DNA from 2 places in the Rhizobium binxianense genome. Region 2 is predicted to be linked to the other one. Evidence: riboswitches for the same ligand, from Rfam matches in the RefSeq annotation. Region 2 holds a riboswitch; the other holds the start of a gene.
The links. Region 2 has a riboswitch for S-adenosylmethionine ahead of metA (homoserine O-acetyltransferase MetA). Riboswitches for the same ligand answer to the same signal wherever they lie in the genome.
Positions count from the first base shown of each region.

Region 1: linked by a shared signal. The riboswitch ahead of PO860_RS00900 (O-succinylhomoserine sulfhydrylase) and the one ahead of metA (homoserine O-acetyltransferase MetA) in region 2 are both predicted to bind S-adenosylmethionine.

Region 1 covers NZ_CP118713.1:176,447-184,011, reverse strand. The annotation lists tRNA gene PO860_RS00910 (tRNA-Gly) at 243-316, opposite strand; gene PO860_RS00905 (2'-deoxycytidine 5'-triphosphate deaminase) at 376-1,470, opposite strand; SAM riboswitch at 1,544-1,622, shown strand; gene PO860_RS00900 (O-succinylhomoserine sulfhydrylase) at 1,665-2,849, shown strand; gene apaG (Co2+/Mg2+ efflux protein ApaG) at 3,112-3,504, shown strand; gene PO860_RS00890 (hypothetical protein) at 3,700-4,287, opposite strand; gene PO860_RS00885 (Hsp33 family molecular chaperone) at 4,410-5,405, opposite strand; gene argF (ornithine carbamoyltransferase) at 5,494-6,408, opposite strand; gene PO860_RS00875 (aspartate aminotransferase family protein) at 6,448-7,565, opposite strand, start outside.
Region 2 covers NZ_CP118713.1:4,003,641-4,011,205, reverse strand. The annotation lists gene PO860_RS19655 (ABC-F family ATP-binding cassette domain-containing protein) at 1-161, shown strand, start outside; partial or broken gene PO860_RS19650 (hypothetical protein) at 334-962, shown strand; gene PO860_RS19645 (ABC transporter ATP-binding protein/permease) at 1,073-2,923, opposite strand; SAM riboswitch at 3,078-3,155, shown strand; gene metA (homoserine O-acetyltransferase MetA) at 3,204-4,127, shown strand; gene PO860_RS19635 (aldose epimerase family protein) at 4,356-5,378, shown strand; gene PO860_RS19630 (GntR family transcriptional regulator) at 5,524-6,297, shown strand; gene PO860_RS19625 (SIS domain-containing protein) at 6,294-7,325, shown strand; gene nagA (N-acetylglucosamine-6-phosphate deacetylase) at 7,325-7,565, shown strand, end outside.

The DNA.
Region 1 (7,565 bases), 730 kb from region 2:
GCCTCGGCCAACAATCGATACAGCCCCTCCGCCAGCGTCCTTGTGGCCCTCTCTCCGCGTCTGAGCCTCTGCTAAACTGAGTAATGGGTAGGTTCCAAACCTAATAATCTTCCGCTTACCGAAGTAAGCGTAGTCGAACCTCCGTACCGGCTTTCTAAAGGTAGAGGTGCTAACCGTTTGAGCTTCATGCACGTTGATAGAAGCCGATCGACTAACAAACTGAACGTGAAGTGAAAGGCAGCTGGAGCGGGTGAAGGGAATCGAACCCTCGTATTCAGCTTGGGAAGCTGCTGCTCTACCATTGAGCTACACCCGCGATGCGCTGAGATTTCCAACAGATGGGGGCGGCTGTCAAGTCGCGCCGGACGCAACGTCTCAGATGCGGAAGTGCTTCGAGAGTTTGAGGCCCTGGGCCTGGTAGTTGGAGCCGAGGCCGGAGCCGTAGAGGCTGGCGGGCTTTTCCTGCATGTGTTCGTAGACGAGGCGGCCGACGATCTGGCCGTCTTCGAGGATGAAGGGCACCTCGTGGCTGCGGACTTCGAGTACGGCGCGGCTGCCGCGCCCGCCGGCCGGGGCATGGCCGAAGCCCGGATCGAAGAAGCCGGCATAATGGACGCGGAATTCGCCGACCAGCGGATCGAAGGGGGTCATCTCGGCGGCATAATCCGGCGGCACATGCACGGCCTCGCGCGAGACGAGGATATAGAACTCGTCGGGATCGAGGATCAGCTCGTTGCGGCCGCGGCTATAGAGCGGTTCCCAGAAATCATAGATGTCGTGCTGATCTTTCTTGTCGACATCGACGACGGCGGTGTGATGTTTGCCGCGATAGCCGATCAGGCCGTCCTTGTCGCCGGCAAGGTCGATCGACAGCGCGATACCGCCGCCCGATACGTTCGGCTGCTTGCTGGCGACCAGGGTCTCGCTTTCATGCAGCTTCAACAATTCCGGCTCGCCGAGCAGGGATTGGCCGACGCGGAAGCGGATCTGCGACAGGCGCGAGCCGCGGCGCACGACGATCGGGAAGGTGCGCGGGCTGATTTCGAGATAGAGCGGGCCGGAATAACCCGCCGGGATCTTGTCGAATTCCTGGGCGTAGTCGGTAATGACGCGGGTAAAGATATCGAGGCGGCCGGTCGAGCTCTTCGGATTGGCCGAGGCCGACATGTCGGCCGGCAGCGCCAGGCTCTCCATCAGCGGCACGATGTAGACGCAGCCGGTTTCGAGCACCGCGCCTTCGGTGAGGTCGATGACATGCAGGCTCAGCCGGTCGAGCTTGTCGGACACCAGGTGCGAGGGCCCGGGCATGAAGCTGGCGCGCACGCGAAAGGCCTTGGCGCCCAAGCGCAGGTCGAGACTTGCGGGCTGGATCTGGTCGCGGTCCAGCTCCCGTTCGGAGATCAGACGCTCCGCTTCGAACAGCGCGGAGATCGCGCGATCCGCCAGAATTCCCGTTTCACGAGCCATCATGCCTCATCCATCATTTGCCGCCGACAAAACCAAACTCGGGGAATTGACGCAAGCAGCTAACAGCAGTATTGCAGAATTATCCCGTGGTGATTTGGCCGGTCGGCTTGCAGCCACGTTAAACAAGTGGCTAAAAAGACCGGGTTGAAACCGGTCTGCTTTTGCGACCGGTTTTTTTGTTATGTGAAGGTGATGGCATGAGCAAGACCTGGCGCCCGGCAACCCAACTCGTCCACGGCGGAACGCTGCGTTCGCAATATGGCGAGACCTCCGAGGCAATCTATCTCACGCAAGGTTTCGTCTATGACACATCGGAAGCGGCCGAAGCCCGCTTCAAGGGCGAGACCGACGGCTTCATCTATGCCCGCTACGGCAGCCCCACCAACGACATGTTCGAAAAGCGCATGTGCATGCTCGAAGGCGCCGAAGACGCCCGCGCCACCGCCTCCGGCATGGCGGCCGTCGCCGCCGCAGTCCTCTGCCAGGTCAAGGCCGGCGACCATATCGTCGCGGCCCGCGCCCTGTTCGGCTCCTGCCGCTGGGTTGTGGAAACATTGGCGCCGAAATACGGCATCGAATGCACGCTGGTCGACGGCCGCGATCTCAAGAATTGGGAAGAGGCGATCCGGCCGAACACCAAGGTGTTCTTCCTGGAAAGCCCGACCAACCCGACGCTCGAGGTGGTCGATATCGCAGGGGTCGCCAAGCTCGCCAACCAGGTCGGCGCCAAGGTCGTGGTCGACAACGTCTTCGCCACGCCGCTGTTCCAGAAGCCCTTGGAGCTCGGCGCCCACATCGTCGTCTATTCCGCCACCAAGCATATTGACGGCCAGGGCCGCTGCCTCGGCGGCGTGGTGCTTGCGGACAAGGAATGGATCGACGAGAACCTGCACGATTACTTCCGCCATACCGGCCCGGCCATGTCGCCGTTCAACGCCTGGACGCTGTTGAAAGGCATCGAGACGCTGCCGCTGCGGGTGCGCCAGCAGACGCAGAATGCGGCGAAGATCGCCGACTTTCTGGCCGAGCAGGGCAAGGTCGCCAAGGTGATCTATCCCGGCCGCAAGGACCATCCGCAGGCCGATATCATCGCCAAGCAGATGACCGGCGGCTCGACCCTCGTCGCCTTCGAGCTGAAGGGCGGCAAGGAAGCGGCCTTCGCGCTGCAGAACGCACTCGATATCGTCAAGATCTCCAACAATCTCGGCGACAGCAAAAGCCTGATCACCCATCCGGCCACGACGACGCACAAGAACTTGACGGAGGAGGCGCGTGCCGAACTCGGCATCTCTCCCGGCACGGTGCGCCTTTCGGCCGGCATCGAGGATACCGACGACCTGATCGAGGATTTCGCCAAGGCGCTTGCCAAGGTCTCGGCCTGACCGACGGGAATAGCGGCCGGACCCATTCGCGGTTCGGCCGCTGCCGGGCCTCGCTCCGTGAGGCCGGACCTCACTCCGTGAGGCCGGGGGGAACAAGTTCGCCCGCGCCGGCGTTCGGAGGTAAAATTAACACTGACGATTAGGCTTAACGATCGAAAACCCTTCGATCATGACGGTTTCATCACTGATCAACGTTCCGTTCCTTGACGGACATGGCCTCTTTATAAGATACGGGTAACATATCTTGACTAAGGTGCAAGGCATGTATCGCGCCCTCACAAAGGATATCGAAGTCGTCGTCGAACCGTTCTATCTGGAGGAGCAATCCGACCCGGAAGACGATCGCTATGTCTGGGGTTACCGGATTGTCATCAGCAACAATTCCGGCATAGCCGTTCGCCTGGTCAACCGTTACTGGAACATCACCGACCAGAACGGACAGGTGGACGAAGTGACAGGCCCCGGCGTCGTCGGCGAACAGCCGCGGCTCAGCCCCGGCGACACCTACGAATATTCCTCCGGCTGCCCGCTCGACACCCCCTCCGGACTGATGTTCGGCCATTACCAGATGGAAACGGACGAAGGCGAGATATTCGATGTCGACATCCCCGCCTTCTCGCTGGATTCACCGGGGCTGCTGCGGGTGCTTAACTGACGTATGATCCCGAAATCGAGCGCAGATTGAAAGCGGCAGAGGGGCCCAGCGCGTCCTATGAGCGCAGGGCATCCAGACGTCATCTTCCGTCAATCATCTGCTAAGGCGCGTCGCGATCTTTCAGGTTCGCGTGCCGCGCTTTAGGTCTTTGTTTTTCGTATGTCTTTGCTAAAACTGCTGCACGCGCGACATGCTTTAAAGGTCAAAAGGATCCGAGGCCTGAGTACCTGGCTTTGCTTCAAACGGATCTTTTGATTGTGGCGGCGCCGGCTGTTGGGCAACGGCAGCATTTACCGCTTTTTGGCAGGCGAGCATCTCGTCGGTTGCCTTGACGGAATTTTTTAAACTCAGGGCAACAATCTGTTTTCCGTTAAAGGTCGCGCGAAAGCTCAATTTACGAGCGAACTCGGCAACCAAGCTCGAATCCTTAAAATCGATCCATAATGCCTTAAAGCCATCAAGGTCCACGGCGCTCGCATCAACTGTCCATTTTGAGCGATCTAAATAAAATTCAAGGGGATACTGCTTCCCGTCTTCCAAGGATTTCCAATTTACATTTCCAATCAGAATGTAAAAAGGACTTTCCTTTTTGACATAATTGAGGCCAAGACGAAAAACCGTGCCGTCTTCGAAGGAAGTCAGAACAAAGCAGCCGTTGCCTAGGGTCTTGTCGACAGCCACCTTCCAGCCGCCGACTTCTTTCCATTGGACTGTCTCGTCATCAGCCAAGCTCATTCGTGGCACCGCAGCTATGAGTGCGAGTACAAAAAACAAAAGTCGCATCAACGCCCCATCCCGCTTTCTTAGGCCAGAACCAAGAAACAGAATAGGTGCACAGTGACTACGCAAAGTCGAGTCACCGTGCTGCATCATCGCTAATCTTTTATTGCTCGCTGTGCGTGTCCTCAACCTTCGGCCGGCTGAAGCTCGGCCGGCTCGAAGCGGTAGGTGGTCGAGCAGAATTCGCAGGTGACGGCGATTTCGCCGTTTTCCTGGCTGGCCTCGATCTCCTCGGCGGTGAAGCCCTTCAGCACGCCCTTGATCTTGTCGCGCGAGCAGCTGCAGCGGTCGAAGACGGCGCGCGGTTCGTAGACGCGGACACCGCGCTCGTGGAACAGGCGGAACAGCAGCCGTTCGGTACCAACCAGCGGATCGGTCAGTTCATCGGCGTCGATGGTCTCGACCAGCGAACGGGCTTCGAGCCAGGCATCGTCCTCACCATGCGGGCGGCTGCCGGTGTCGCCGTCGCCGCCGTGGAGATCCGGCCGGCGCATGCGCTCGGGTGCTTCCGGCAGGAACTGGGCGACAAGGCCGCCTGCCCGCCAGCGATGGCGCGGCTTGCCGGCATCGTCGCGATCGAAGAGTTCGGCTGCGGCCAGGCGCACCCGTGTCGGGATCTGCTCCGACTGACGGAAATAGACGCCGGCAATCTCCTCGAGCGAGGTGCCGTCGAGTTCGACGATGCCCTGGTAGGGCTGGCCGAACTTGCCCTGGTCGATGGTGAAGGCGAGCACGCCCCGGCCGAGCAATTGCTCCGGCTCGGTTTCGCCTGCTGCGATCGCTTTGTTCAGCAGCGCCTGATCGAAGCGGGCATAGGCGCGGACATTTTCCGGCGTCGCGAAATCGGCGACGAGAAGATCGACCGGGCCATCGCCCTTGGTCTGCACCGTGAACTTGCCGTCGAATTTCAGCGAGGTGCCGAGCAGCACCGTCAAGACGACGACTTCGGCAAGCAGGCGGGCGACGGGTGCGGGGTAATGATGGCGCTCGAGGATCGCATCGAGCATCGGGCCGAGCTGGACGGCGCGGCCGCGCACGTCCAGACCCTCCACCTGGAAGGGGACGACATGGTCATCGCCGGCGAAATCAAACTGGCCGAGGGCGGCTGCAGCTTCTGCCATGGCTTTACTCCTAGTTTCGGAGCGATGGGTCAGCGTGCCCTTCGCTCGCGCGGCCGCAGGTCTATGACTCGCGGCATCCGATTATGGTTCAGATCGCGCCCAGGCACCAAGCAAGAATCGACTTCTGCGCATGAAGACGGTTTTCCGCCTCATCGAAGACCACGGATTGCGGACCGTCGATCACCTCGTCCGTCACTTCCTCACCACGATGAGCCGGCAGGCAATGCATGAACAATGCATCATTGCCGGCCTTCGCCATCAAGGCCGCATTGACCTGGTAAGGCTGGAAGACATTGTGACCCCGGGCCCGATGTTCCTGATTCATGGAGACCCAGGTATCGGTCACCACGCAATCGACGCCTTCGACCGCACGGTCGGCATCATGGCAGAGCATGATTTCGGCGCCCTCATTGCGGGCCCAGTTCAGATAGTGATCCTTGGGCTCCGAACCAAGAGGCACGGCCATGTTCATGCGATAGCCGAAGCGCGCAGCCCCTTCGACCAGCGAATGCAGCACATTGTTGCCGTCGCCGGTCCAGGCGATGGTCTTGCCCTTGATCGGGCCGCGATGCTCTTCGAAGGTCATGATATCGGCCATGATCTGGCAGGGATGGGTGTCATCCGTCAGCGCATTGATGACCGGCACGGTCGCATGCTCGGCAAGTTCCAGCAGCCTGGAATGCTCGGTGGTGCGGATCATGATCGCATCGACGTAGCGCGACAGCACCTTGGCGGTGTCGCCGATCGTTTCGGCGCGGCCGAGCTGCATTTCGGTGCCGGACAGGAACAGCGTTTCGCCGCCGAGCTGGCGCATGCCGACATCGAAGGAGACGCGGGTGCGCGTCGACGGCTTTTCGAAGATCATCGCCAGCATCTTGCCGGCGAGCGGCTTGTCGCCGGTGCCGGCCTTGAAGGCCTGCTTGCGGGCGAGCGCATCGTTCATGATGGTTCTGAGATCGGCAGAGGTGACCGCCGAAAGATCGAGGAAATGTTTAGGAGCCATGGTCTTCTTACCTGTCTGCGCCCGAGGGCGGCAATCTCTTCAAGCCGTCTTCTTGACCTTGGAGGCGCGAATGCTCTCGGCGGCGCGCTCGATGCGGGCAAGACCCTCGCGGGCTTCCTCGGCGGTGACGACGAGGGGCGGAAGAAGGCGGATGACGTTGTCGCCGGCGGGCACGCCGAGCAGATGGGCGGCGCGGATCGCCTGCAGCAGTTCGGCCGAGGGAATGGCGGCCTTGACGCCGAGCAACAGCCCCTCGCCTCTGATATCCTCAATCACATCGGGATAGCGATCCTTCAGCGAGGCGAGGCCCTGGCGGAAAACCAGTGCTACGTCGCGCACCTGCTGGAGGAAGCCATCGGCGAGAATGATGTCGAGCACGGCGCTGCCGACGGCCATGGCAAGCGGATTGCCGCCATAGGTCGAGCCATGGGTGCCGGCCTTCATGCCGGAGGCAGCCTCTGATGTGGCAAGGCAGGCACCGAGCGGGAACCCGCCGCCGATGCCCTTGGCGACCGCCATGATGTCGGGGGTGACGCCCGACCATTCATGGGCGAAGAGCTTGCCGGTACGGCCGACGCCGGTCTGGACCTCGTCGAGGATCAGCAGCAGGCCGTGTTCGTCGCAGATCTGGCGAAGCGCCTTCATGAATTCGGGGGTGGCGGGACGCACGCCGCCCTCGCCCTGCACCGGCTCGATCAGGATTGCAGCCGTGGCATCGGTGATCGCGGCGCGCACCGCTTCGATATCGCCGAAAGCCACCTGATCAAAACCCGGCGCCTTGGGGCCGAAGCCTTCGAGATATTTCTCCTGGCCGCCGGCGGCGATCGTCGCCAGCGTCCGTCCGTGGAAGGCGCCCTCGAAGGTGATGATATGGAAGCGCTCGGGATGGCCCTTGGAATACTGATAGCGGCGCGCCGTCTTGATCGCGCATTCGAGCGCCTCGGCGCCCGAATTGGTGAAGAACACCTTGTCGGCGAAGGTGGCGTCCGTCAGCCGTTTGGCCAGGCGCTCCTGGCCGGGGATCTCATAGATGTTGGAGAGGTGCCAGACCTTGTCGGCCTGCTCCTTCAGGGCGCCCACCACATGCGGATTGCTGTGGCCGACCGAGGTGACGGCGACGCCGGCGCCGAAATCGAGATATCGCTCGCCGCTTTCGG
Region 2 (7,565 bases):
CTAAGCGCGAACAGGTGATGGCCGATCCCAATCTTTTCACGCGTGATCCCGCAGCCTTCAACCGGCTTGCGGGCGAGATGGAGAAATTGCGCGCCAGCCTGACCGACATGGAGGAGGAGTGGCTGGAGCTCGAAATGTTGCGCGAAGAACTGGAAGGTTGAGCTTCGCAAACTTGTCGGCTCACCTTTCCTTGATTGGCCAATGTATCGCTGCGCGGCATAGGGTGCGCTCCGGCAGCAAATCCAAGTGTTACAGCGTCCTTTTTGCGCATCTGAAAAAACGCGCGGCGCTGTAGGGATATTGCCGATCGCAAGGGCGACAAGGAAAAGTCATATGTCTCGCAAGCCTCATTCCAGAATTCTCATGGCACTTGCCGCTGGCGGCCTCGCCGCGCTTGCCGCATCGCAGGCCGTACAGGCACAGGATAGTAACCGTGTTCGCGTTCGCGGCGCCATCGAAGCCTCAGCGGCGATAAGCTCGTCGTCAAGACGCGCGAAGGCAGCGATGCGACGATCACGCTGAAAGCCGGTTGGAAAGTCGGTGGCGTCAAAAAAGCCTCGGTCGAGAATATCAAGCCCGGCGATTTCGTCGGGGTCGCCTCTCTCCCGAAAGGCACCGGCCCGGATGGCGCGATCGAGGTGCTGATCTTTCCGGCGTCGATGAAGGGAACCGGCGAGGGCAATCGCCCCTGGGATGCGCAGCCGAACAGCCAGATGACCAACGCGACCGTCAGCAATGCCGTCAAATCCGTCGACGGCCACACGATCACGCTGACCTATCAGGGCAAGGAAAAGACCATCACGATCGCCGATGCGACACCAATCGTGACCTTGGCACCGGCGACCAAAGATGATCTGAAGACCGGCGCCGGCGTCATCGTCACCGGCGAGAAGGCAGCGGACGGCAGCATCTCGGCCAGCCAGGTGGCCGTCGGTCTCAATGGCATCACGCCGCCGATGTGATCCGCGGGCTTAGAGCGGTTCAGCTTTTGATGGAATCGGAGAACCGTTCTAAGTTTTTATTTTTTGCGCAATTCCCGGCAAAAGCGCTTCGCGCTTTGCCTGGAATTGCTCTAAAGCGCCGGCGCGGGTACGGCAGCAGCGCCTACACTGGCGCTGGCGCCGCTCTGGGCGACAGGCGGTTCCTCGGATTTTGACGGCAGCGCCTGCAGGTGCAGGACGCGCGGCTTCAGCGCCTCGAGATAGGCCTCGGAGCGGCCGATATAGATCATGCCGCTTTCGGGCAGTGTGGTGAGCAGTTTGGCCATGGTTTCCTGCCATTCCGGCTCCATGCCTTCCAGCACTTCGTCGAAAATGATCCAGCGCGGGCGCACGAGCAGCAGGCGGGCGAAGCCGATCGCCTTCTGTTCGTCGCTGTCGAGCAGCTTGTCCCAGCGGGCGCGGGTATCGAGCCTTGCGATCAGCGAATGCAGGCCGGCCTTTTCGAGAGCCGCCTCAATATCCGCCTTCTGATAGGCATCGGCACTTTCGGGGAAGGCCAGCGCCTCACGCAATGTGCCGCCGGGGACATAGGCGATCTGCGGAACGAACAGCATGTCGTCGATCGGCGGCAGGCCCATCGTGCCGCTGCCGCACGGCCAGAGGCCGGCCATCGCCTGGAACAGCAGCTTGCGGTTGACGCTGTGATCGCCGTTGATCATGATCTTTTCGCCGGCCTTGATCACGACATCGGTTTCACGCAGACGGAAGCCGCCGCATTCGTCGATCTCTTCGCCGATCTTGGCGACGATGACGATATCCTTCAGCGTCAGCGTGTCGGCCGCGGTGTTTTCATAGGCGATGCTGTCCTTGAGGTCGAAGTCCTCTTCCATGTCGACCAACGCCTGGCGGAAATCGGTGACGCGCATCAGCGTGGCCCGCCATTCGGCGATCGGGCCGAAATTGGCGACGTACCAGCGCAGCGCCGTATTGACCTGATTGAAGGCGCCGACCGACATCATCAGCTGGCCGAGGGTGAGGCCGCCGGAGAAATAGGCAGGGGCGGCGACGATGATCGGGATGACGATCACCAGCCAGCCATAGCCGGCCGAAACCCAGGTGAGGTTGGTATTGGCCATGGCGAGCCGCTTGACGACCCTCAGCACCGAGCTGATGTCGGTGTTGATGCGCCGGCGCTCATTCTCCTCGCCGCGGGCGACGGTGATAGCCGGCATGTTTTCGTTGGCGTGCATCAAGGTGAAGCGAAGCTCGGCCTCCTTCGAGAAACGGTCGGCATTGAGCTTCACCAGCTTGCGGCCGACGACCTGGCTCAGCACCGAGGCGGAAGCGGCATAGAAAATCGCCGCCCAGACCATGTAACCCGGAATGGAGAAGCTGTGGCCGCTGATCCGGAAGATGAAGCCGCTCGAAAGCTCCCAGAGCACGCCGATGAAGCTCACCAGAAGAATGGTCGATTGCAGCAGGCCGAGAACCAGCCCTGTCGTGCTTTCGGCGAGATTGCGGGAATCCTCGTGCAGGCGCTGGTCCGGATTGACGCCGATCAGGCCGCTGGAGGCGAGCCGCAGCGCCCGCTTGCGCTTCAGCCATTGATCGACGAGATCGCGCGACAGGCCCTCGCGCATATAGAGCGCGGTCATCTGATTCAGCCAGGCTTGCAGCACGTTGAGCAGCAGCAGCGTGCCGGCGATCATCGCAAAGATTTCAAGCTGGTGGAAGAACTCGCCGAGGTCGCGGCGCTCCAGCGAATCGTAGAAGGGCGCATTCCATTCATTGAGGATGACCTGGCCGTAGGACGTCGCCAGGATAACAAGGATCAGCACGGTCGCCAGAAACAGCACCTTGCCCCGCACTTGCGAATTCCAGAACGCTGAGAACATCACCCCGAGGCGATATGTCAGGCTGAGATCATACCCTACCCTATCCTGCCTCCGGATTCCTGGCCTCCCCTCGGTCTTATCTGCCATTAACGCTTTTCCAAATCGCCCATGCTCCTATTATTAACATGGTGGCGTTACCGGTCTATCAACAGATTCTATCAGTCATTAAAGTGTGATGATGCTTGCACGGGCTGCGCCTGCATGCATTCGCCATTGATTCGCGGTCCGACTGGAGCTAATTAAAGTGCTCCGTGGTGATTTGGCCGGCCGGCTTGCAGCCACGTTAAAAAAGTCGCTAAAGGGCCGCGTGCGGACCGGTAGCGATTTTTTTCGCCGCCGGTTTTTTATTTTTGATCGAGTGACCGCAATGCCCATCAAGATCCCCGATACGCTGCCCGCCTTCGAAACCCTGGTTCAAGAGGGCGTGCGGGTGATGACCGAGACGATGGCGATCCGTCAGGACATCCGTCCGCTGCAGATCGGGCTGCTCAACCTCATGCCGAACAAGATCAAGACCGAGTTGCAGATGGCCCGCCTCGTCGGCGCCTCGCCGCTGCAGGTGGAACTGTCGCTGATCCGCATCGGCGGCCACAAGGCGAAGAACACGTCCGAAGACCATCTGCTTTCCTTCTACCAGACCTGGGAAGAGGTGAAGCAGCGCAAGTTCGACGGCTTCATCATCACTGGCGCGCCGATCGAGCTTCTGCCTTATGAGGACGTCACCTATTGGGCGGAAATGCAGCAGATCCTCGGCTGGACGGAAACGAACGTCCACTCGACGATGAACGTCTGCTGGGGCGCGATGGCGGCGATCTATCATTTCCACGGCGTTCCGAAATACGAGCTGAAAGAGAAGGCCTTCGGCGTCTACCGCCACCGGAACCTGAAACCTTCCTCCATCTATCTCAACGGCTTTTCCGACAATTTCGAAGTCCCGGTGTCGCGCTGGACCGAGGTGCGCCGCGCCGATATCGAAAAATCCGAAAGCCTGGAGATCCTGATGGAATCAGGTGAGATGGGCGTCTGCCTCGTGCACGAGAAGAAGGGCCGGCGGCTCTATATGTTCAACCATGTCGAATATGATTCCACCTCGCTGTCCGACGAGTATTTCCGCGACGTCAATGCCGGCGTGCCGATCAAGATGCCGCACAACTACTTCCCGCATAATGATCCCGCACTTGCGCCGCAGAACCGCTGGCGCAGCCATGCGCATCTTCTGTTCGGCAATTGGATCAACGAAATCTACCAGACGACGCCCTTCGATGTGGAGGAGATCGGCACGGATCTCTGAGTGTGGCAGAGCGGATGCCGCAGCGTCACCGCTGCGGCATTTCTTTCTGATCCCACGGTTGCGGTTTGGAGCAAATGCGGGCAGGTTCCGCTCCTAAAGCGCGTCGCGATCTTTCAGATTCGCTCTCCGCGCTTTAAGTCTTTGTTTTTACGCATGTCGTTATCGCAAAACCGCTGTACACTTTTGCGCGACATGCTTAAACCCCAGGAATAGAACGGACGGTCGATCATGTCGGATAAGTTGGAGCGGGAAGTTTTCGGACAGACGAAAGCAGGCGAGACCGTCTATCGCGTCGAGATCAAGGGCGGCGGGCTGACGGCCAAGATCATCACCTGGGGGGCGGTCATCCAGGATCTGCGCCTTGAGGGACATGAGGCGCCGCTGCAGCTCGGCTTCGACGACTTCGACAGCTACCCCCTCCATTCGGCCTATTTCGGCGCGACACCCGGCCGCTGCGCCAATCGTGTCGGTGGCGGTAAATTCACGCTCGACGGCAAGGACTATCAGCTGGAGCCGAATGAAAACGGCGTGACGCATCTGCATGGCGGCAGCGACAATATCGCCAAACGCAACTGGACGATCGTCGAGCATGACGTCGACCGCGTCGTGCTGAAGATCGTCGATCCCGATGGCCGCGCGGGCTATCCCGGCAATTGCACGATCCAGGCAACCTTCCGGGTGCACGGCAACGGCGAACTGTCGGTGACTTACGAATCGACCAGCGATCAGCCGACGCTCGCCAATGTCTGCCAGCACGCCTATTTCAATCTCGATGGCCGTGAAGATGCGCTTGGCCACGACATCATGATCGCTGCCGATCACTATCTGCCGACCGACGAGAGGCAGGTGCCGACCGGTGAGATCCGTTCCGTCGCGGGCACCGAATTCGATTTCCGCGAGATGGCGCCGATGAAGCGATTCGTCGGCAGCGAGCAAGCTTTGTACGACCATAATTTCTGCCTGTCGCCCGAGCGCACCGCCAAGCGCAGCGTCGCGCTCGCCCGCAGTCTCTATTCCGGTGTGTCGCTGGAAGTGCGCAGCACCGAGCCAGGCGTGCAGTTCTATGCCGGGTTCAAGCTCAATACCGGGGCGCCCGGCCTTGGCGGGCGTAAATACGGTCCCTTCGCCGGCTTCTGCCTGGAGACGCAGGTCTGGCCGGATGCCATCAATCACGAAGGTTTCCCGAATGCGGTGCTGCGCCCCGGCGAAGTGCTGCGCCAGGAGACGGACTATATCTTCACCAAGAGCTGACGGTCTTTTCAGACGCACGGCGCTGTGGACGCACGGCTGTCAGATTTGATCGCTATGAACCTCTCCGGGCCCCGGGGAGGTTTTTTCTTGTCGGTGTGCGATTCCGTCTTGCTGATTGGTTCTAGATAGGTTCTATTACGTGCCTATGGATAGAACCAGTCTGATAGCGGAGCTGAGCAGCCGCGGCCTGCGTGACCAGGCGTTGACCGGCCCGCTCTACAAGCGGCTGGCGCAGGCGCTGACCGGCCTCATTCAGGAAGGCCTGCTGAAGCCCGGCACGGCGCTGCCGGGAGAGCGCGACCTCGCCGAGGCTCTGAAACTTGGTCGTGTCACCGTGCGCACGGCCTATCGCGATCTGATGGCGTCGGGCGCACTGGAATCGCGCCACGGAAGCGGTACGTTCGTATCGAGCAGGGTGGAACGCATGGAGCAGTCGCTCTGGCGGCTTTCCTCCTTCTCCGCCGACATGCGCTCGCGCGGGCGCCTGCCGGCTGCGCGAGTATTGTCGCGGGCGGTCAACACGCCGTCGCCGGAGGAATCCTTCCTGCTCGGTCTCGGCGGCGACGAGCCGGTGCTGCGGCTCGACCGGCTGCGTCTCGCGGACGGCCTGCCGCTGGCGATCGAACGCGCCGTGGTGCCGATCAAATTCCTAGGCGACGACGCCGGTGGCGAAGGATCGCTCTACGATGCGCTGACGGCCAGCGGCCACCGGCCGGTGCGGGCACTGCAGCGGTTGACGGCGGTCACGCTTGATCCGTCCTCGGCGGCGATCCTGAACGTCAACTCGGGCGCGCCGGCGCTTCTGATCGAACGCGTCTCGCGCCTGGAAGACCAGCGCGTCGTCGAATACACCCGCTCGCACTACCGCGGGGACGCCTATGATTTCGTTGCAGAATTGAGAATCGGAGATGACCTATGAGTGAGAACCAGTCGCTGATGCTGCAGGAAGCCGGCCAATCGCCCGAGGTGGTGGCCACCCTTCTCGAAAAGGAAAAGCCGGTCTTTGCCGAGATCGCCCGGTTGTTTTCGTCGGCCCGCCCGAGCGTGGTGACGACGGCGGCGCGCGGCTCCTCGGACCACGCCGCCACCTTCTTCAAATATCTCTTCGAGATCACCTGCGGCGTTCCGGTCGCATCGGTCGGCCCGTCGATCGCTTCGGTCTATGGTGCCGCGCTGCATCTGAAGGGCGGCGTCCATTTCACCGTCTCGCAGTCGGGGGCCAGCCCCGATATCGTCGCGCTTCAGGAAGCGGCGAAGAAGGGCGGGGCGACGACGATCGCCGTCGTCAACGTCATCGACAGCCCGCTGGCCAAACAGGCCGATATCGTTCTCGGTCTCAATGCCGGCGCGGAAAAGAGCGTCGCGGCGACGAAGTCCTTTATCGCCTCCGTCGCCGCCCTGTCCGGGGTGACGGCCGCGATCGGCGGCGCGTCAGACCTGCAGGCGGCACTCGGCAAACTGCCGGAGGCGCTTTCGGCAACCGCCGGGATCGATACGGCGGCAGCCGAAGACGTTCTCTTCAACGCGACCTCGCTCTATACGGCCGGCCGCGGCCCCGCCTTCGCGATCGCGCTCGAAGCGGCGCTGAAGGCCAAGGAAACCTCCGGTCTGCATGCCGAGGCCTTTTCGCTGGCGGAACTGATGCACGGTCCGATGCGTCTGGTGCAGCCGGGCTTTCCGATTGTCGCCTTTGCGCCCGACGATGCGGCCTTCGCCAATAATAGCCAGGCCCTGGAGCGTTTGCAGAAGCTCGGCGCCACCACCGTCGGCTTCTCGGCACAGCCGCTTTCCGGCATCAATCTGCGCGTGCCGACGACGGGCAACGGTCTGGTCGATCCGCTGGTCTCGCTGCTTGTCTATTACCGGCTGATCGAGTCGGTGACGCGCCGCAAGGGCTTCGATCCCGACAGGCCGGCGAACCTGCTCAAGGTGACGGAGACGGTCTGATGGCCCGCAAGATCTTCCTCGGCGCCCGCATCTTCGACGGCGAACGCTTCCATGACGACAAGGCGCTCATCATTGCCGACGGCCGTGTCGAAGCCATCGTCGGGAGAGGCGATCTGCCGGATGGTGAAACGGTGACACTTGCCGGCGGCGTTCTGTCGGCCGGCTTCATCGATGCGCAGGTCAATGGCGGCGCCGGGCGGATGCTGAACGACGATCCTTCCGTCGCCTCGATGGAGATCA